4 regions of the Pseudomonas sp. SYWMCR5 genome follow, and region 4 is predicted to be linked to each of the others. Evidence: predicted binding sites of a transcription regulator. Region 4 holds the regulator's gene; each other region holds the start of a gene.
The links. Region 4 encodes FliA, which starts transcription of late flagellar genes. Its sites were predicted from a motif close to CTAAAGTTTNNNNNNNNNNNGCCGNTAA; they were not measured.
Positions count from the first base shown of each region.

Region 1: the regulator FliA is predicted to act here: its motif matches at 2,282-2,309, upstream of motA (flagellar motor stator protein MotA).
Region 2: the regulator FliA is predicted to act here: its motif matches at 3,245-3,272, upstream of AC2CGW_RS19725 (methyl-accepting chemotaxis protein).
Region 3: the regulator FliA is predicted to act here: its motif matches at 3,228-3,255, upstream of AC2CGW_RS15355 (methyl-accepting chemotaxis protein).

Region 1 is NZ_JBXUNH010000006.1:204,824-210,076, reverse strand. Features, by position in the region: gene rsgA (small ribosomal subunit biogenesis GTPase RsgA) at 1-294, shown strand, start outside; gene motB (flagellar motor protein MotB) at 337-1,362, opposite strand; gene motA (flagellar motor stator protein MotA) at 1,366-2,217, opposite strand; gene AC2CGW_RS17365 (HDOD domain-containing protein) at 2,348-3,883, shown strand; gene AC2CGW_RS17360 (rhodanese-like domain-containing protein) at 3,929-4,738, shown strand; gene asd (archaetidylserine decarboxylase) at 4,748-5,253, shown strand, end outside.
Region 2 is NZ_JBXUNH010000008.1:34,156-39,408, forward strand. Features, by position in the region: gene AC2CGW_RS19705 (FUSC family protein) at 1-643, shown strand, start outside; gene AC2CGW_RS19710 (DUF1656 domain-containing protein) at 640-852, shown strand; gene AC2CGW_RS19715 (efflux RND transporter periplasmic adaptor subunit) at 849-1,724, shown strand; gene AC2CGW_RS19720 (efflux transporter outer membrane subunit) at 1,721-3,139, shown strand; gene AC2CGW_RS19725 (methyl-accepting chemotaxis protein) at 3,375-5,253, shown strand, end outside.
Region 3 is NZ_JBXUNH010000005.1:179,285-184,537, forward strand. Features, by position in the region: gene AC2CGW_RS15350 (MFS transporter) at 1-1,158, shown strand, start outside; gene AC2CGW_RS15355 (methyl-accepting chemotaxis protein) at 1,212-3,152, opposite strand; gene AC2CGW_RS15360 (PA1571 family protein) at 3,370-3,543, opposite strand; gene AC2CGW_RS15365 (ABC transporter transmembrane domain-containing protein) at 3,786-5,253, shown strand, end outside.
Region 4 is NZ_JBXUNH010000001.1:259,317-264,569, reverse strand. Features, by position in the region: gene flhF (flagellar biosynthesis GTPase FlhF) at 1-1,103, shown strand, start outside; gene fleN (flagellar synthesis regulator FleN) at 1,179-2,012, shown strand; gene fliA (RNA polymerase sigma factor FliA) at 2,009-2,749, shown strand; gene AC2CGW_RS01135 (chemotaxis response regulator CheY) at 2,854-3,228, shown strand; gene AC2CGW_RS01130 (protein phosphatase CheZ) at 3,247-4,035, shown strand; gene AC2CGW_RS01125 (chemotaxis protein CheA) at 4,048-5,253, shown strand, end outside.

The DNA.
Region 1 (5,253 bases), on a different contig from region 4:
CAGGGCACCCACACCACCACCACCGCACGGCTCTACCACTTCCCCAACGGGGGCGACCTGATCGACTCACCCGGTATCCGCGAGTTTGGTTTGGCGCATGTCAGCCGGGACGATGTGGAAGCAGGCTTCATCGAATTCCGCGAACTGCTCGGCAACTGCCGCTTCCGCGACTGCAAGCACGACCGCGAGCCGGGGTGTGCGCTGCTCAAAGGGCTGGAGGAAGGGCGTATCTCGGCGCAGCGGATGCACAGCTACCGCTCGATCGTGGCTAGCCTGACGCAAGACACCTACTGAAGATGCAGGAGCGGCATTGCGCCGCTCTTGCCGATTACGTGCTCAGTTTTCCTTGGGCTCGTCCATCTTCAGCACGCCATCCTCGAAGATGTTCAGCTTCTGGCGCAATTCACGCGGCTGCATCGGCGCCGCGCCATCGGCCGGCGCGGCGGAGGCACCAGGTGCTCCTGGCGCCGCATCGGCAGGCGGGGTCGGATTGGCCGGTGCTTCAGGTGCGCCCTGCTCGCCCTCGATATCCCGCTGGGCTTTCTTGGTCAGCACGATGATGTCGATCCGGCGGTTGACCGGATTGAACGGGTTCTCGCGGTCGAACAGCGACGAGGAGGCGTAACCCACCACCCTTGCGACCTGCCCATCCGGGTAACCACCTGCCACCAGCGCACGTCGCGCGGCGTTGGCACGGTTGGCCGACAGCTCCCAGTTGCCGAAATCACCGGTGCCGGCATAAGGCTTGGCATCGGTATGGCCGCTGACGCTGATCTTGTTCGGCACAGCCTTGATGGTGTCGGCCATCGCCAGCAGGATGTCTTCGAAGTAGGGCTTCAGGCGCGCACTGCCGAGGTCGAACATCGGTCGGTTCTCGGCGTCCATGATCTGGATGCGCAGGCCGTCCTGGGTGATCTCGAACAGGATCTGGTCCTTGAACTTCTGCAGTTGCGGATTTTCCTCGACCTTGTTCTGCAGCTCCTGCAGCAGCAGTTGCAGACGCTCCTGCTCGACCTGCTCGGCCATGGTCTCGATCCGGTCTTTGTCCATCTGCACGCTGGTGTCAGGCGTCGGCTCGGACTTCTCTTCCGGGTTGATGGTCTTTTCCGGTGCCAGCTGCGGCGAGCCGCCCAGGTCGATGACGTAGGGCGTACCGCTTTCGGAGAAGCCGATCGGGTCCTTGAAGTAGCCGGCGATGGCGATCTTCTGCTCCGGAGTGGCCGTGGACAGCAACCACAGCACTAGGAAGAACGCCATCATCGCCGTGGCGAAGTCGGCGAAGGCGATCTTCCAGGAACCGCCATGGTGGCCGTCGCCGTAGCGCTTGACGCGCTTGACGATGATGGGCTGATTGTTCTCCATGACTTAGCGACCGCGAACCGCTTGTTCCAGTTCGGCAAAGCTCGGTCGGTGCGCCGGGTACAGCACCTTGCGCCCGAACTCGACAGCCAGCGACGGCGGCATGCCGGACGCCGAGGCCACCAGCGAAGCCTTGATCGCCTCGTAGACGTTCAGTTCTTCCTTGGCATCGTGGCGCAGGCAGTTGGCCAGCGGGCCGAAGAAGCCGTAGGCGGCGAGAATACCGAAGAAGGTACCGACCAGCGCTGCACCGACGTGCAGGCCGATGGACTTCTGGTCGCCATCGCCCAGCGAGGCCATGGTCACCACGATACCCAGTACCGCAGCGACGATACCGAAGCCGGGCATGGCGTCGGCGACACTGGTCACTGCATGGGACGGGTGCTCGAGGTCTTCCTTCATGCTCAGCAGCTCCATGTCGAACAGGCCTTCGAGCTCATGGGGCGCCATGTTGCCGGTCGACATGATGCGCAGGTAGTCGCAGACGAACGCGGTCATCCGCGCATCGCCCATGACCGCAGGGTACTTGGCGAAGATCGGGCTGGCCGCGGGATCCTCGATGTCACCCTCGATGGCCATCATGCCCTCGCGGCGACTCTTGTTGAGAATCTCGTAGATCAGGCCCAGCACTTCCAGGTAGAACGTATGGGTGAAGCGGCTGCCGAACATCTTCAGCGACTTCTTCATGACGTGCATGGTCATGTAGCCAGGGTTGGCCTGGAGAAACGCGCCAAAGGCCGCACCGCCGATGATCAGCACTTCGAACGGCTGGATCAGCGCCGCGATCTTGCCGTGGGAGAGCACGTATCCGCCGAGCACACTCGCGAATACGACGATGATGCCGATAATTTTAGCCATAGATTGAAAGCACTTGCTGTCGTGGTCAGGGTCAGGGGCGGAAGCTTGGAAACTCTTCTTCTCCTTATCGGCAGAACTGCGCCAGACTATAGCCACTCAATGCGAAAAGCCAGTTTGGACTGATGTCAAAATGCCAATCGAAACCAAGGTGCCAGCGCAGATCCCCTCCTCTCTAGATGCCTGGGTAAGGCTGCTCGACGGCATCCGCGTGCCGGTGCCCAAAGAGAGTCACGACCGCGTTCTGGCGGCCATCAACGACAACCGTCGCTCGCTGCGCGACATCGCCGAACTGATGCAGGACAGCCCGTCGCTGGTGCTGTGCGTGATGCGCGAAGCCAACCACCCGACCCACGCCAGCCAGGCCGAGCCCGCCGAGAGCCTGGAAGTCGCCCTGAATCGCCTGGGCCTGAGCCGCACCCTGCAACTGATGGGGCGCCTGCCATCGATACCGGGCGACGACATCCCCCCAGTACTGCGCCAGTTCCTGCTGATCAGCCAGCACGCCACCCAGCAGGCCAACGGCCTGTTCGCCAGCCGCCTGGCACGCCTGTGGCAGGAAATCCACTGGGGCAGCCTGCTGTTCCTCTCGCCACTGTGGGCGCTGGCCCTGGCCTACCCCAAGCTGCTCGACACCTGGGAACTGCGGGTCATTCACAAGGGCGAAGAAGCTTCAGAGGTGGAACATGCACTGTTTGGTGTGCGCATCATGGAGTTGTGCCGCGCCGTCGCCACACACTGGCGCCTGCCGGAATGGGTCACCCAGGGTTATCGCCTGCTGCTCGAAGAACGCGAGCAACTGGCCCAGGTGTTGAACATCGCCCGCGAGCCCGACGATCTGAGCAAGCAGCATCGACTGGACGAAGAGCCCGGGCTGCGCCGCTGGTTCAACCAACCGGCCAACACAGTGCTGTTGGCCAACGGCCTCGCGCTGTCGGCCCAGGTCGGCTGGGACAACCCGCACCTGCTGCGCTGGCAACTGCTCACAGCCATGTACCTGCAAACCACGCTGGACGATGTGCAGCAGCAAGTGCACCAGCAAGCGGCGGCCAGCGCCCGTCACCACGCCCGGCATGCGCTGTTCCACCCGGCCGAGGCGCTGATCTGGCCCTGGCAGCAGCGCCGTCCGCACCCGGACATGCTCACCCCGCCACCGCCACCCGCCCAAGACCTGGCGCGCTGGCGCACGCTGTGCGGCGACCTTCTTGCACAGCCCAGCCCCTTCACCAACACCGTGCACCTGGCCACCCAGGCACGCGAGGCGCTGCTGGCTTGCGGCATGCAGCGGGTGCTGTTGTTGTTGCTCGACAAACCCAACGACTGCCTGCGCGTCCAGCAAAGCGCCGGCTTGCCGCGCGAAGCCTCAGGGCTGACGTTGGCACTGGGCCAGAGCAAGCTGCTGCAAAAACTGCTGAGCAAAGCCGCGCAACTGCGCCTGACACCCGACAACCATGCCCAGTTTTCCGCCCTGCTGCCCGCACCGCTGCGTGCGCTGTTCCCCAGCGAACACCTGCTGTTGCGCTCGCTGGCCGTGAACGACCAGGTGCTGATGCTGGCGATCGCCGACCAGGGTGGCAAGCCGCTTGCCGACGTGAGCGTGCAGGCCTTCGGGAAAACCGCACAGTGTATCGAGCGCGCGCTGGCCAGCTTCGCCAACCGCAATGCCTGAGCCTTGCGCTACAATCGCACCTCCCTTGCTCCCCGGAGACCGTGGATGACTGATTTTTCCGGCTTGCCCCTGGTGATCGAAGCCGCCGACCTGCTGCCACGCCTGGATTCGCCTGAGCTGATCCTGGTCGACCTGAGCAGCGCCAACCGCTATGTCAGCGGCCATATTCCCGGCGCGCGGTTCGTCGAGGGCAAGCGCACCCAACTGGGCCACCCCCCGGCCCCCGGCCTGCTGCCGACCCAGGCCGACCTGGAAAAGCTGTTCAGCGAGCTTGGCCATCGGGACGACGCGGTGTACGTGGTATACGACGACGAAGGCGGCGGCTGGGCCGGGCGCTTCATCTGGCTGCTCGACGTGATCGGCCACACGCGCTACCACTACCTCAACGGCGGCATCCAGGCCTGGCCCGCGGACAAGCTCGTCACTGAAGTGCCACCAGCCGCCAGCACGCCTGTACGCCTGCGCTTGCGCGCCGAACCCACCGCCACTCGCGAATACCTGCAAAGCCGCCTGGGCGCAGACGACCTGGTGGTCTGGGACGCCCGCGGCCCGCAGGAATTCAATGGCGAGAAAGTCCTGGCAGCCAAGGGCGGTCATATCCCCGGCGCGGTCAACTTCGAGTGGACTGCCGGCATGGACCTCAACGACCACCTGCGCATTCGCAAGGACATCGCCGAAGTACTGCAGCAGTTGGGCATCACCCCTGACAAGGAAGTGATCACCCACTGCCAGACCCACCGTCGCTCCGGATTCACCTACCTGGTGGCCAAGTCACTCGGCTATCCACGGGTCAAGGCCTACGCCGGCTCGTGGAGCGAGTGGGGCAATCACCCGGACACGCCTGTAGAAGTTTAAGGAACCTGCATGAAATCCCGTCTGTTCATCATCAGCCAGCACCTGCTGCCGCATCACCTGCTGTCGCGCCTGGCCGGCTGCGTCGCCGAGTGCCGCGCACGCTGGTTCAAGAATGCCTTCACCGCCTGGTTCGCCAAACGCTACCAGGTGAACATGTCCGAGGCGCTGGTCGAAGACCTGACCGCCTACGAGCACTTCAACGCGTTCTTCACCCGTGCCCTCAAGCCCGGCGCGCGCCCCCTGGATGAAACCCCGGGCGCGATCCTGTGCCCGGCCGACGGCGCGGTCAGCCAGCTCGGCCCGATCGAGCACGGTCGCATCTTCCAGGCCAAGGGCCACAGCTTCAGCGCCCTCGAGCTGCTCGGTGGCGATCCGGCACTGGCCGCGCCATTCATGGGCGGCGAGTTCGCCACCATCTACCTGTCGCCGAAGGACTACCACCGCGTGCACATGCCGCTGGCCGGCACCCTGCGTGAAATGGTCTACGTTCCGGGCCGCCTGTTCTCGGTCAACCA
Region 2 (5,253 bases), on a different contig from region 4:
CTTCATCAGCATCCAGGGCGCCTACGACGCCGACTTCTTCACCTTCCTCAATGCCAACCTGGCAGGCCCGGTGGGGCTGCTGTTTGCCTTCATCTGGACCCTGGTGGTGCGCCCGTTCGGTGTGGAGCTGGCCGCCAAGCGCATGACCCGCTTCGCCTGGCGCGACATCGTCGAGATGACCGAGCCTGCGACCTTGGCTGAACAGCGCAAGGTAGGCGTGCAGATGCTCGATCGCCTGATGCAGCATCTGCCGCGCCTGTCGCAGACCGGCCAGGACAGCGGCATCGCCCTGCGCGACCTGCGTGTGGGCCTGAACCTGCTCGACCTGCTGGCCTACATGCCGCGTGTGGGCCTGCAGGCCCGTGAGCGCCTGCAGACCGTCATCGAAGAAGTCGGCGGCCATTACTCAAGCTGCCTGCGTGCCGGCGAGCGTTTGCACGCACCTGCAGCGCTGCTGCGCAACATGGAGCGGGCACGCCTGGCGTTGGCGCCTGACCAACTGAACGAGCGCGGCGAGCCCCGTGTCCACCTGCTGCATGCCCTGGCCGGCTTGCGCCTGGCACTGTTGCCAGGCGTCGAGGTGATGCTCGAGCCGGTCGAACAACCGCAACTGCCACCTGGAATCGACGGAGCGCCGCTGTGATCGGTGAAATGGATATCAGCGGGGTGTTCCTGCCCACGCTGCTGGTGATGATGTTTGCCACCTACCTGCTGTTCCTGGGCGTGCACGCTGTGCTGGTGCGCCTGCATTTCTACCGCCTGGTCTGGCACCGGGCGTTGTTCAACGTTGCCCTCTACGCCGTACTGCTGGGTGCGGTGGATCACTTTTGCCGAAGCCTGATGCTGCCATGAAAAAACCGTTGTTGACCTTGGGCCGTGTGGTCCTGACATTGCTGGTGGTGACCTTCGCGGCCGTGCTGGTCTGGCAGATGGTCGTGTACTACATGTTCGCCCCCTGGACCCGCGACGGCCATATCCGCGCCGACGTGATTCAGATCGCCCCGGATGTGTCCGGGCTGATCCAGAAGGTCGAGGTGCGCGACAACCAGGTGGTCAAGCGTGGTGACGTGCTGTTCACCATCGACCAGGACCGCTTCGGCCTGGCCTTGCGCCAGGCCCGGGCGACCCTGGCCGAGCGCGAGGAAACCCTGGCCCAGGCCGCCCGCGAAACCCGGCGCAATCGCAAGCTGGGCAACCTGGTGGCGGCCGAGCAGCTTGAAGAGAGCCAGTCGCGCGAGGCCCGTGCCCGCTCGGCGGTGAGCGAGGCGCAGGTGGCGGTCGATACCGCCCAGCTCAACCTCGACCGTTCGGTGGTGCGCAGCCCGGTGGATGGCTACCTCAACGACCGCGCCCCGCGTGCCCATGAGTTCGTCACGGCGGGCCGGCCAGTGCTGTCGGTGGTCGACAGTGCCTCGTACCATGTCGATGGCTATTTCGAGGAAACCAAGCTCAGTGGCATCCATGTCGGCGATGCCGTGGACATCCGCGTGATGGGCGATGACACGCGCCTGCGCGGCCATGTCGAAAGCCTGTCGGCAGGGATCGAGGACCGTGACCGCGTCAGTGGCGCCAACCTGTTGCCCAACGTCAACCCGGCGTTCAGCTGGGTGCGCCTGGCCCAGCGGATCCCGGTGCGCATCGCCTTCGATGAGGTGCCGGCAGACTTCCGCATGATCGCCGGGCGTACCGCGACAGTGTCGATCATCGAGGGCCCGCGGCCATGAAGCGCCTGATGCTGGCAGGGCTGGCGCTGTCGCTGGGGGCCTGCGCCATGGTCGGCCCCGACTACCAGGTGCCCGAGGATGCCGCGGTGCAGCGCAGCGACCTGAACGGCCCGTTGCGCCAGGATGCCGCGAGCGTGGTGTCGGCACCGGTGCCGGATGATTGGTGGCAGTTGTACCAGGACCCGCGCCTCAATGCGCTGGTGCGCCAGGCGTTGAGCGCCAACACCGAGTTGCGCGTGGCGGCGGCGAACATCGCCAAGGCCCGCGCGCAGGTCGAGGTCGCCGAGTCGCAGGGGGGCTTCAGCGGCGGCGCTAAGGCCGGTGCCCAGCGTCTGCAGGAGTCCGGCGAAGCGTTCCTGCTGCCGGAGAAAGTCCCGGTGGCCAACATCGGCGAGGCGATTCTCAGCGCCTCGTACCAGTTTGACCTGTGGGGCACCTTCAAGCGCGGCACCGAAGCTGCCAAGGCCAATGCCGACGCGGTGCAGGCAGCCGCCGACACCGCGCGCATCACCCTGGTGGCCGATGTGGTCAAGGCCTACACCCAGGTGTGCTCGGCCAATGAGGAGTACCACATCGCCCGCGAATCGCTCGACCTGCAGCAGCAGAGCGTGCAGTTGAACCAGCGCCTGCGCGATGCCGGCCGTGGCGACGAGACCCTCGTCACTCGCTCGCAGACCCAGTTCAAGTCGTTGCGCGCCGAGCTGCCGCGCTTCAAGGCCGAGCGCGAGGCTGGGCTCTATACCCTCGCCGCATTGCTGGCCAAACCGGTCGACCAGTTGCCGCCTGGCACCGCCGAGTGCGCCGAGCTGCCGCATCTGGCCCAACTGATTCCGGTGGGCGATGGCGCGGCGCTGCTCAAGCGCCGTCCCGACGTGCGTCAGGCCGAGCGCCAACTGGCGGCTGCCACCGCGACCATTGGCGTGGCCACCGGCGCCCTGTATCCGAACATCAGCATTGGCGCCCAGGTCGGCACCATCGGCATTCTTGATAACCTCGGCGAGCCTTCGACCAACCGCTGGGGCTTCGGCCCGCAGATCAGCTGGGCCATCCCCACCAACGGCACCCGCGCCCGGATCCGCGAAGCCGAAGCCTCGACCCAGGCCGCGCTGGCGCATTTCGATGGCGTGGTGCTCAACGCCATCCGCGAAACCCAGACCCGCCTGGCGCAGTACAGCGCCCTGCTGGACCGTCGCGATGCCTTGGCCGACGCCGAGCGTTCGGCGCAGGAAGCGGCCGACCAGACCCATCGCTGCTATGAGGCCGGGCGCGAGTCGTTCCTCGCCGACCTGCAGGCGACCCGCGCCTACACCGACGTGCGTGCGCAACTGGCGGCAGCCAATACCCAGGTGGCGATGGGACAGATCGGCGTGTTCCTGGCGCTGGGTGGTGGCTGGAAGGCCACAGCGCCTCAGTGAGTAGGGTATTCGTGAGTTTGTAGGAGCGGGCTTGCCCGCGAAGCAGGCGCCGCGATTCCACGGTCACACCGCATGGAAAACGTTTGCGCATTTCCCGGTCCGACACTCAAGTATTCCCCCGCGACGCCGATCTATTAGCACCAGCGTCCCGGAAGAGGACGCGATTTCCCGTTCAATATGAAGCGGGTGGTCAGCGTGATCAGGACGATCCCGGCCTCTTGCCAGGAGCTTCGCAATGTCTCGACCCCGTGCCCGGATTGCCTCGCAACTCGGCATCGCCCTCGCCATCGTGCTGGCGCTGGTGATCACCGGCAGTACCCTGTTCGCCCTGCGCTCGCTGGACGACGCCAACCTCGCCACCCGCCAGCAACACCTGGCCAGTGAAGCGCGGCTGCTGGCCGACCAGCTCGACACCTTCCACGGCTCGCTCAAGGACAACACCCAGCGCCTGAGTGGCCTGTTCGAGCGCCGCTTTGCCTCGGGTCTGTCGTTGCATGCCGACGAGACCGTGCAGGTAGCCGGCCAGGCCACGCCCGCCCTGTACCTGGGCGACCAGCTGATGAACAACGACTTCAGGGTCGTCGATGAATTCCAGCAGATGACTGCCGGCATCGCGACGCTGTTCGTGCGCAGCGGCGATGACTTCGTGCGCATCACCACCAACCTCAAGAAGCAGGACGGCAGCCGCGCCATCGGCACGCAGCTGGATCGCCAGCACCCAGCCTACGCCAAGCTGCTCGCCGGGCAGATGTATGTAGGGCGTGCGCTGCTGTTCGACCGCAACTACATGACCCGCTACGTGCCGGTGAGCGATGCCAGCGGCCGGGTGATCGCCGTGCTGTTCGTCGGCTTCGACTACACCGATGCGCAGAATGCGCAGTTCGCCAATCTCAAGCGCTTCCGCATCGGCCAGACCGGCTCGCTGGCGCTGCTCGACAACCAGGGGCAGTGGCTGGTGCCGCCTGCGGGCGTGGCCGATCCGCAGGCTGCGGTTGCCGCAGTGGCCGGCCTGGGCGACAAGGGCCGCTTCTGGACCAACGGCCAGCAGCAACTGTTCAGCGTGGTCGAACCCTTTGCCGAGGGGCCGTGGACTGTTGTGGCGAGCATGCCCGAGGCGGAAATCCGCGAGGTGACCTGGAGTGTCGGCCTGCGCCTGGCGATCGGCAGCCTGCTGGCGATGGTCCTGGCCGTGCTCGCCACGCTCTGGCTGCTGCGGCGCAAGCTGCGCCCGCTGGACGACCTGGTGCGCCAGGCCGAAGCCCTGGGCGCGGGTGATCTCAGTGCGCGCCTGGCGGTGACCAGCGAAGACGAGATTGGCCAACTGGCGCGCAGCTTCAACCAGATGGGGAATGCCCTGGCGACCATGGTCGAGCACATTCGCAGTGCTTCCGAGCAGGTCAGCGCGCGCTCGCGCTCCCTGGCCGGGCTTTCGTCTGGTGCCTGCGAGGGCATGGAGCAGCAGTCAGGCGAGATCACCAGCATGGCTGGCGCCGTCGAGGAGTTCAGCGCCACGTCGATGAACATCGCCGAGAACATGGCCGGCACCGAGCGCATGGCCCAGGACAACGCCCAGCAGACGCGCATCGGCCGCAGCGCCATGGACCAGGCGTCCGTCTCGCTCAAGCAGATCGCCGAGGCGCTGGGCGGCACCGCCACGGTGATGGACAGCCTGGGCGCACGGTCGCAGGAAATCGGCGGCATCGTCGGGGTCATCACCGCGATTGCCGAGCAGACCAACTTGCTGGCGCTCAACGCCGCCATCGAGGCGGCCCGCGCTGGCGAGCAGGGCCGTGGTTTCGCCGTGGTCGCCGACGAAGTGCGTGGCCTGGCGGCGCGCACGCGTCAGGCCACCGACGAGATTTCCGGGATGATCGCCAGTATCCAGCAGCAGACCGGGCATGCCATCAGCACCCTGGAGCAGGGCAATCGCCTGATGCAGGAAGGCCTGGAACGCAACGACAAGGTCGCTGAGGCACTGGCGCGCATCGACGAGCAGAGCCGCGCGGCGGGCGAGCAGTTCACGGCCATCAGCACTGCGACCCAGGAGCAGAGCAGCACCGCGAACCTGCTCAGCCGTAACCTGCAGAGCATCGCCCAGGCCAACAGCGAGCAGC
Region 3 (5,253 bases), on a different contig from region 4:
CAGATGCCGGAATGGCTGCGCCTGCTGCAGAGCTTCGGGATCTTCGTCACCGGTTACCTGGCACGCCCTCTGGGCGGCATCCTCATGGCGCACTTCGCCGACCATCTCGGGCGCAAGCGCGTATTCAGCCTGAGCATCCTGATGATGGCCCTGCCGTGCCTGTTGATCGGGGTGATGCCGACCTACGCCGACATCGGCTACGCCGCGCCTCTGCTGCTGCTGGCCCTGCGCATCCTGCAGGGCGCCGCGGTCGGCGGTGAGGTCCCCAGCGCCTGGACCTTCGTTGCCGAGCACGCGCCTCCGGGGCGTCGCGGCTACGCCCTGGGCTTCCTGCAGGCGGGGCTGACCTTCGGTTACCTGCTTGGAGCGCTGGTCGCCACCTTGCTGGCGCGGCTCTACACCCCGCAGGAAGTTCTCGACTTCGCCTGGCGTTATCCCTTCCTGCTGGGTGGGGTGTTCGGCGTGTTCGGTGTCTGGCTGCGCCGTTGGCTGAGCGAGACGCCGGTGTTTCTTGCCCTGCGTGAGCGCCAGACGCCGCCCGTGGCATTTCCGCTGCGCACTGTTCTCACTGGCCACCGCGCTTCGCTGATCCCGGCTGCGCTGTTGACGTGCGTGCTGACCTCTGCGGTGGTGGTGCTGGTGGTGATCACCCCGACGGTCATGCAGCAGCGTTTCGGGATCGATGCCGGGCATACCTTTGCGCTCAGCAGCGTAGGCATCGTCTTTCTCAATATCGGCTGTGTACTGGCGGGGCTTCTGGTCGATCGCATCGGTGCCTGGCGTGCGGTGATGATCTACAGCCTGTTGCTGCCGCTGGGGATCGGCGTGTTGTACGCCAGCCTGGTGGGGCAGTGGGGCTTGACCTGGGCGGCCTATGCGCTGGCCGGGTTGTCCTGTGGCGTGGTGGGGGTGGTGCCTTCGGTGATGGTCGGGCTGTTCCCGGCACAGATCCGCGTGTCAGGCATCTCCTTCACTTACAACCTGGCCTATGCGCTGTGGGCCAGTACAACGCCCCTGGCGCTGATTGCCCTGATGCCGTGGAGCCCCTGGGTGTGCGTGGGGTTCTGTCTGATCATGGGCGTGGTCGGGGCCTTGACCAGCGTCTTCTACGCCCAGACCACGCCCCTGTGTGCCGAGGAGCGAGCGGTCGGTTGCTGAGTGTGCAGGAGCGGGGCAAGTCGGGGCGCCGAACCGACGCCCCACAAGGAGGGTCAGGACTTGAAGCGTCCGACCAGCCCGTTCAACTCTTCCGATAGCTGCGACAGTCTGCCCGAGTCCGACTGCGCCGAGCTGGCCAGGCCTTCCACCAGCCTTGCCTCGTCGTAGATCTGCTGGATGTGCCGGTTGATCTCTTCGGCCACGCTGTGCTGCTCTTCGGCAGCTGCCGAGATCTGCAGGTTCTGATCGCGGATCTCGTTCACCGACAGCTGGATACCCTCGAAGCTGTCCCGCGCGCGTGCGATCGACGACACGCTGGCCCGCGACAAGTCCAGGCAGCTTTCCATCTTCTGCGACACTTCCTGGGTCTTGTTGCCCAGGGTGTTGAGCAGTTGGTCGATCTCGCCGGTGGAGTCGGCGGTACGCTTGGCCAGGGCCCGTACTTCGTCGGCGACCACGGCGAAACCGCGGCCTTGATCGCCCGCGCGGGCGGCCTCGATCGCTGCGTTCAGTGCCAGCAGGTTGGTCTGCTCGGCGATGGCGCGGATGGTGCCGAGGATCTGGTTGATGTTGCGGCTGCCTTCCTCGAGCTCGACCATCGCCTGCGACGATTCGCTCAGGCGGCTACCCAGGCGATTGACGTTGTCGGTGGTCAGCTCGATCTGCTGCTTGCCCTCGGCGACGCGGTGATGGCCGTTTTCTGCGGCGTCGGCCGCGCTGCTGCAGGAGCGTGCGACTTCGTTGGCGGTGGCGACCATCTCGTTGAAGGCAGTGGACACCAGTTCCACGGCTTCACGCTGGCGCCCTGCGGCTTCGTTCATGTTGCCGGCCAGTTCGCTGTTGGCCCGCGATGCTTCGTGCAGGTTGCCCGAAGCGGCACCGATGCGCTGGATGAGTTGGCGGATCGCCGCGAGGAACTTGTTGAACCAGCCGGCCAGCTCGGCGGTTTCATCCTTGCCCTGGATCACCAGGTCCTGGCGCAGGTCGCCTTCGCCCTGGGCGATCTGCTGCAAGCCGGCGCTGACTTGGCCGATGGGCTTGACGATGACCCGCGAGAACGCGGCTGCAACCAGGGCGAAGACCAGTGCCAGCACCAGTACGATGATGGCGGTGAGGTAGGTCATGTGGGTGGCGGCGCCCATCACTTCGCTGTACTCGATCAGGCCGACGAAGCGCCAGCCCAGGTCAGGCGAGGTCCAGACATTGGCCATGTAGCGCACCCCCTCGATCACCACCTCGGTGGATCCTTGTTCGGTGGCTGCCAGTTGTGCATACGGCTCGCCAAGGTCCTTCAGTTGCTTGAAGCCATGGCTGGCATCGCGTGGATCAACCAGCACGGTGCCGTTCTCGATCAGCATCACATATCCGCTCTTGCCCAGCTTGATGCTCTTGACCAGTTCGGTGAGGTTCTTCAGCGACACGCTGACCACAAACACGCCCTTGGGCTTGCCGCTGGCATCGTTGAGCGTGCGCGCGGTGCCGACCAGGGCGACGTCGTCCTTGTCGTAGTAGTAGGCGGCGGTGCGCACGGTCTTGCCCGGAGTAGCCATGGCGGCCTTGTACCAAGGGCGCGCGCGTGGATCGTAGCTGGCCAATTTCGGGTCATCCGGCCACTTGGCGTAGGTGCCGTCCTCAAGGCCGATGGAGATGATGGCTGCCGCCGGATGGGTAGCGCCATAGCGGGCAAAGGCGTCGATGACCTGCTGGGTGGCTGCAGGCAGGGGGTGGCTGGCCGCGTCGGCGGAGGTGTAATCCTTGAGTGTACTCACTGATGTGTATACAGGATCTGTCGCCATTTGTTCTACGTTTTGTAGCGTGCCATCGAAGAACTGACGCATGTTGCCGTCGATCTGGCGAATTTCACGGGTGCTGCCGTCGAGGAACTGATCCACCGCCTCGGCGCGGATGTTAACCACAGAAATCACGCCGACCAGGGCTACCGGGATGAAAGCCACCAATACGAACGCAAGCACCAGCTTGTTTTTTATCTTCATCGGGACGAACCATTCGTGGGAGTGAAAAGCAGGAGGGCCATTTCGCATGCGTAGTGGCTATCTGCTATTTATCCTGTTTCGGCGCGTCACGGGAAAATCTTTAGTGCATATTTCGTGTACAAAAAAATAAATGATTGTTCTGGTTCTGCGAGGCGGCCCAGGGCGCAGAAACGAAAAACCCGGCGCAAGCGCCGGGTTGTAAGGGATTCATTGGCTTTCAAGCCTTGCGGACTTTCTCCACCCGGCTGTCCTCGAGCTCCTTGCAGGCCTTCTGGATCATCTGCTCGGTGATCGGGACCTCACGGCCCTGGGCATCGATGATCGAGCCACACACCTGGGGCTTCGGGGGCTGGGCGCTTTTTACGGTGTCGCTGCTATGTTGCAAGCTCATTTCCTGTCTCCTCATCAGGTTGCAAGCTCAGGGTAACCACTCGCCGTGACTGACCTGTGACAGCTCCTTCGGCATCACGACAGGCACAGTGCAACAGAAAGTGCGGTAAAGCTCCAGTGACAGGTTAGACCGATAAGCTATAGCCACTGGCCCTACCGAACTGCGACCCCTCGGCAGCTGCAGGCGTTCCACCCAGGCAGATGAATGGTAGTCTGCAGGTTTCCCGCTCACCGGTCCGTGCCATGTCCGATCCGCTTTCCTCCCGCCAGCGCCGCGCCTGGGGCCTGGCCTGGCAATTCGTGCGTCCCTACCGCCGGCAGGCCATGCTTGCCTTGCTTGCACTGATCGTCACGGCAGCCATCACCCTGTCCATGGGCCAGGGCATTCGCCTGCTGGTGGACCAGGGGTTCATGACCGGTTCTGCGCACCAGCTCAACCAGACGATTGCGCTGTTCATGGTGCTGGTGCTGGCCCTGGCGGTTGGAACCTTCAGCCGCTTCTACCTGGTGTCGTGGATTGGCGAGCGCTGCGTCGCCGACATTCGCCGTGCCGTGTTCGATCACTTGATCGGGCTGCATCCGGGGTTTTTCGAGGATAACCGCAGCTCGGAGATCCAGTCGCGCCTGACCGCCGACACGACGTTGCTGCAATCGGTGATCGGCTCGTCGCTGTCGATGTTCCTGCGTAATGCGCTGATGGTGCTGGGCGGGGTGGTGTTGCTGTTCGTCACCAATCCCAAGTTGACCAGTATCGTGGTGCTGGCCTTGCCGCTGGTGCTGTCGCCGATCCTGCTGTTCGGCCGGCGGGTGCGCAGCCTGTCACGCCAGAGCCAGGACAGGGTCGCTGACGTCGGCAGCTACGTCGCCGAAACACTGGGGCAGATCAAGACGGTGCAGGCCTACAACCATCAGGCTCACGATCGCCAGTTGTTCACCGACACCGTCGAGGCGGCTTTCGATGTGGCGCGCCAGCGCATTGCCCAGCGGGCCTGGTTGATCACCGTGGTGATCGTTCTGGTCCTGGGCGCCGTGGCAGTGATGCTCTGGGTGGGCGGCATGGATGTGATTGCCGGGCGCATCTCCGGGGGCGAGCTGGCCGCGTTCGTGTTCTACAGCCTGATCGTCGGCAGTGCCGTGGGCACCTTGAGCGAAGTGATTGGCGAGTTGCAGCGGGCTGCCGGGGCCGCCGAGCGTATTGCCGAATTGCTCGCGGCAAGCAGCGCGATCGTACCGCCGTCGCAGCCTTCGACACTGCCGGGCGCGCGGGCCAACGGGCAGATCGAGTTGCGCGATGTGCACTTCGCCTATCCATCACGTCCGTCGGTGGCGGCCATCGATGGCCTTAGCCTGGTCATCGCACCTGGGCAGACAGTGGCGTTGGTGGGGCCGTCTGGGGCGGGCAAGTCGACGCTGTTCGACCTGCTACTGCGTTTTCACGACCCGCAGACGGGCAGTATTCTGCTCGACGGACAGCCGATAGCAGCGCTCGACCCCGACGACCTGCGTCGCCAGTTCGCCCTTGTGGCGCAGAATCCTGCGCTGTTTCGCGGCACGGTCGAGGCGAATATCCGCTACGGAAGGCCGCAGGCGAGTGCCGCCCAGGTCGAGGCCGCGGCGCGCAGTGCCCATGCTCACGAATTCATCCAGCAATTGCCCCAGGGCTACCAGACGCTGCTGGGCGAGGGTGGCATCGGTCTGTCGGGTGGGCAGC
Region 4 (5,253 bases):
GCATCGCCACCGCCCAGGCCGAGCTGGACGGGCGTGGTGACGCCGAGCTCGGCAACCGGCAACTGTTTGCCGGCCTGTCGCTGACCGCGTCCGAGCCACTGGTCGAGCCGCATGTGGAAGCGCCGGTGCCTGCGCCGGCCCCGGCAGCTCCGGCGGTGGACAAGCGCGTATTCGATGCCATGCGTTCGGAGCTTTCGGGCCTGCGCGAGCTGCTCGAAGTGCAGCTCGGCTCGCTTGCCTGGGGCCAGTTGCAGGGCAGCAAGCCGCAGCAGGCCAACCTCTGGCGTCGCTTGCAGCGCCTGGGCCTGTCTGGCCCGATCGCCCGTGAACTGCTCGACCTGGCCGGTGAAATCGAAGACCCGCGCCAGGCCTGGCGCATGGTCCTGGCGCACCTGGCGCGCCTGATCGAGGTGCCTGAGGTCGAGCCGATCGAGGAGGGCGGGGTCATCGCCATGGTCGGCCCGGCCGGCATGGGCAAGACCACCACCCTGGCCAAGCTTGCGGCACGCTACGTGCTCAAGTACGGCTCGCAGCACCTGGCGCTGGTGAGCATGGACAGCTATCGCATCGGTGCCCAGGAGCAGCTCAAGACCCTCGGGCGCATCCTCAATGTGCCGGTGACCTATGTCGATCCGGGCCAGTCGCTGGCCCAGGCCCTGGAACCACTGCTGCGCAAGCGCGTGGTGCTGATCGACACCGCGGGCCTTCAGGCCAGCGATCCGGCCCTGCGCATGCAGCTCGAGTCGCTCGCCAGCCGCGGCATCGCCGCCAAGAACTACCTGGTACTGGCCACCACCAGCCAGAAGCAGGTGCTGACCGCCGCCTATCACAGCTACAAGCGCTGTGGCCTGGCCGGTTGCATCCTGACCAAGCTCGATGAAACGGGCAGCCTCGGCGAAGTGCTGAGCCTGGCCATCAGTCACGAACTGCCCGTGGCCTATCTCACCGATGGTCCGCGCATTCCGGACGACCTGCAGTTGCCGCGCAAGCACCAGTTGGTGAGCCGTGCGGTCAGCGTGCAGTTGCAGGAAGAGCCCAGCGAAGAGGCCATGGCCGACATGTTCGCTGATCTCTACCACAATCCCGATAAGCGCGCGGGTTGAAGATGAACGGCGCAGGGGGTCGACAGCGGCCCTTCAAGTGGGCGGGTCCCACGCGAGACAAGGTAAAGAACAGACATGGGTAGCATGCATCCCGTACAGGTGATCGCCGTCACCGGTGGCAAAGGTGGCGTCGGCAAGACCAACGTTTCAGTGAACCTGTCCCTGGCGCTGGCCGAACTCGGCCGCCGGGTCATGCTGCTGGACGCCGACCTGGGTCTGGCCAACGTCGACGTGCTGCTGGGGCTGACCCCCAAACGTACCCTGGCCGACGTCATCGAAGGACGCTGCGAGCTGCGCGACGTGCTGCTGCAGGGGCCGGGCGGCGTACGCATCGTGCCGGCGGCTTCGGGCACCCAGAGCATGGTGCACCTGGCGCCGGCCCAGCATGCCGGGCTGATCCAGGCGTTCAGCGAGATCGGCGACAACCTCGACGTATTGGTGATCGACACCGCTGCGGGTATCGGTGACTCGGTGGTCAGTTTTGTCCGCGCCGCGCAGGAGGTGCTGCTGGTGGTGTGCGACGAGCCTACCTCGATCACCGATGCCTACGCCCTGATCAAGTTGCTCAACCGCGATTACGGCATGAATCGCTTCCGCGTCCTGGCCAACATGGCGCAGAGCCCGCAGGAAGGGCGCAACCTGTTCGCCAAGCTGACCAAGGTCACTGACCGCTTCCTCGACGTGGCCCTGCAGTACGTCGGCGCCGTGCCCTACGACGAGTGCGTGCGCAAGGCGGTGCAGAAGCAGCGCGCAGTGTACGAGGCCTTCCCGCGCTCCAAGTGCGCCCTGGCCTTCAAGGCCATTGCGCAGAAGGTCGACAGCTGGCCGCTGCCGGCCAACCCGCGTGGGCACCTGGAGTTCTTCGTCGAGCGCCTGGTGCAGCCTACCAGTGCGGGGCCGGTGCTATGAACGCGAGCGGATTCAAGATGTACAGCAAGGCGTCCAAAGACGCCCAGTACGAGCTGGTCGAGCGCTATGCCCCGCTGGTCAAGCGCATCGCCTACCACCTGTTGGCGCGCCTGCCGGCCAACGTGCAGGTCGAGGACCTGATCCAGGCCGGCATGATCGGCCTGCTGGAAGTGGCCAACAAGTACGACGCCAGCAAAGGCGCGAGCTTCGAGACCTATGCCGGCATCCGCATCCGTGGCGCCATGCTCGACGAGGTGCGCAAGGGCGATTGGGCGCCGCGTTCGGTGCACCGCAACACGCGCATGGTCAGTGACGCGATTCGCGCCGTCGAAGCAAGAACCGGTCGTGACGCTAAAGATCACGAGGTTGCTGCCGAACTCCAATTGAGTCTCGACGATTATTACGGGATTCTGAACGATACCTTGGGCAGCCGCCTGTTCAGTTTCGACGACCTGCTGCAGGACGGCGAACACGAAGGGCTGCACGAGGACGGTGCCAGCGGCCAGATCGAGCCGTGGCGGGATCTGGAAGACGAACGCTTCCAGGCCGCACTGACCGACGCGATCGCCAACCTGCCGGAGCGCGAGCGCCTGGTCCTGGCGCTGTACTACGACGAAGAGTTGAACCTCAAGGAAATCGGGGAAGTGCTGGGGGTCAGCGAGTCGCGTGTCAGCCAGTTGCACAGCCAGTGCGCAGCGCGTCTGCGCAGTCGGTTGGGTGAATGGCGGGCACGGTGAACCCGGGTTCGATGCAGTCGTTTTCCGTGGTGCCGAATTGATTGAGCGCGCGCTTGCCAGACGAGCGCGTTTAAGACTGCTTGGAGGTCTAATTGAACAAAGATATGAAAATCCTCATCGTTGACGACTTCTCGACGATGCGGCGGATCATCAAGAACCTGTTGCGTGATCTGGGCTTCACCAACACCGACGAGGCCGACGATGGCACCACGGCCCTGCCGATGCTCGAAAGCGGTCATTACGACTTCCTGGTGACCGACTGGAACATGCCCGGCATGTCCGGTATCGACCTGCTGCGCAAGGTACGTGCCCACGACCGTCTCAAGGGCATGCCGGTGCTGATGGTGACCGCCGAGGCCAAGCGCGACCAGATCATCGAAGCGGCCCAGGCCGGCGTCAACGGCTACGTGGTCAAGCCTTTCACCGCGCAGGTACTCAAAGAAAAGATCGAGAAGATCTTCGAACGCGTCAACGGCTGAGCCATGTCTGGGGGCGCTATGGAATCAAGAAACGATTCTCTGGGGGAGTTCGAGTCGACCCTGAAGAAGCACGCCGAGCAGCTGGTGCAAAGCCTGGAGCGCGGCCAGTTCGGCGAGGCGGTGCAGCTGATCCACCAGCTCAACCAGACCCGTGACCGTGGCCTTTACCAGGAGGTCGGCAAGCTCACCCGCGAGCTGCACAGCGCCATCGTCAGTTTCCAGATCGATCCGCGCATGCCGCAGGCCGAGGAAGTGTCGCAGATCACCGACGCCACCGAACGGCTGTCCTACGTGGTCCGGCTGACCGAGAACGCGGCCAATCGCACCATGGACCTGGTCGAGCAGAGCACGCCGGTGCTCAACGACCTGGCGAGCGAGGCCCAGACCTTGTCCGTCGACTGGCAGCGCTTCATGCGTCGCGAGGTGGCGGCGCCGGAGTTTCGTGAGCTGGTCAAGCGCGTCGACAGTTTCCTGACGCACAGCGCCGAAGGTAACCGCAAGGTGGCCGGCCACCTCAACGATATTCTCCTGGCTCAGGACTATCAGGACCTGACCGGGCAGGTGATCAAGCGGGTGACCGCACTGGTCACCGAAGTCGAAAGCAATCTGCTCAAGCTCGTGTTGATGGCCAGTCAAGTCGACCGCTTTGCCGGTATCGAACATGACCACGATCAATTGCGTGCTGAAAAAGATGAAGAAAAACATCCAACTCGGGGTGAAGGTCCGCAGATTCATGCCGATAAGCGTGAAGACGTCGTGTCCGGTCAGGACGATGTCGATGATCTGCTGTCCAGCCTGGGTTTTTAGGGAGCACGTTTAATGAGCTTCGGCGCCGATGAAGAAATCCTTCAGGATTTCCTGGTAGAAGCCGGCGAAATCCTCGAGCAACTGTCCGAGCAACTGGTCGAGCTGGAAAGCCGACCTGACGATGCGGACCTGCTCAATGCGATCTTTCGCGGTTTTCACACTGTAAAAGGGGGCGCCGGCTTCCTTCAGCTCAATGAGTTGGTGGAGTGCTGCCACATTGCCGAGAACGTCTTCGACATCCTGCGCAAGGGAGAGCGCAGGGTCGATGCCGAACTGATGGATGTGGTGCTCGAAGCGCTGGATACGGTCAACAGCATGTTTGGCCAGGTTCGCGAGCGCAGCGACATCACCCCGGCCACGCCAGAGCTGCTCGCCGCGCTGTCGCGCCTGGCCGAACCGGCCAGCGCCGATGCCGTGGCACCGGTTGCCGTGGCCGCGGCCGTCGTCGAGGCACCGGCTGCCGAGGCGGACATCACCGATACCGAATTCGAACAACTGCTCGATTCCCTCGACGCGGTCAAGGCCCAGGCCGAGGCGGCCGAGCAGTCGCAGGGCGAAGCCGTTTCCGGCAGCGCTGACGAGATCACCGACGCCGAGTTCGAATCGCTGCTCGACCAGTTGCATGGCAAGGGTCAGTTCTCGCCGGAAGTCGCGGCGAGCGAGCCGGAGGCTGCAGTCGCGGCGCCGGCCGGTGACGAGATCACCGACGAAGAGTTCGAGGCGCTGCTCGACCAGTTGCATGGCAAGGGCGCTTTTGCCGCCGATGCACTGCCGAGCGTCGAAGCCACCGCCAGCACTGCCACTGCACCGGCGGCCGAACCTGTCGGCGACCATATCACCGACAACGAGTTCGAGGCCCTGCTGGACCAACTGCATGGCAAGGGCAAGTTCAGTGGCGATGCCGTTGCGGCTGAAGCGCCTGCCGTTGCCGTGGCGGCCGCACCTGCTGCCAAGGCTGAAAGCAAGCCCGTCGCCAAACCGGCGCCTGCACCCGCGCCAGCCGCCAAGCCTGCCGCCGCTGCGGCCCCTGCACGCGCTGCAGCCCCGGCTGCCGACAAGCACGGCGCCAGCGAGGCGGAAACCACGGTGCGGGTCGATACCGCGCGCCTGGATGAAATCATGAACATGGTCGGCGAGCTGGTGCTGGTGCGTAACCGCCTGGTGCGCCTGGGCCTGAACAGCGGCGACGAGGCCATGTCCAAGGCCGTGTCCAACCTG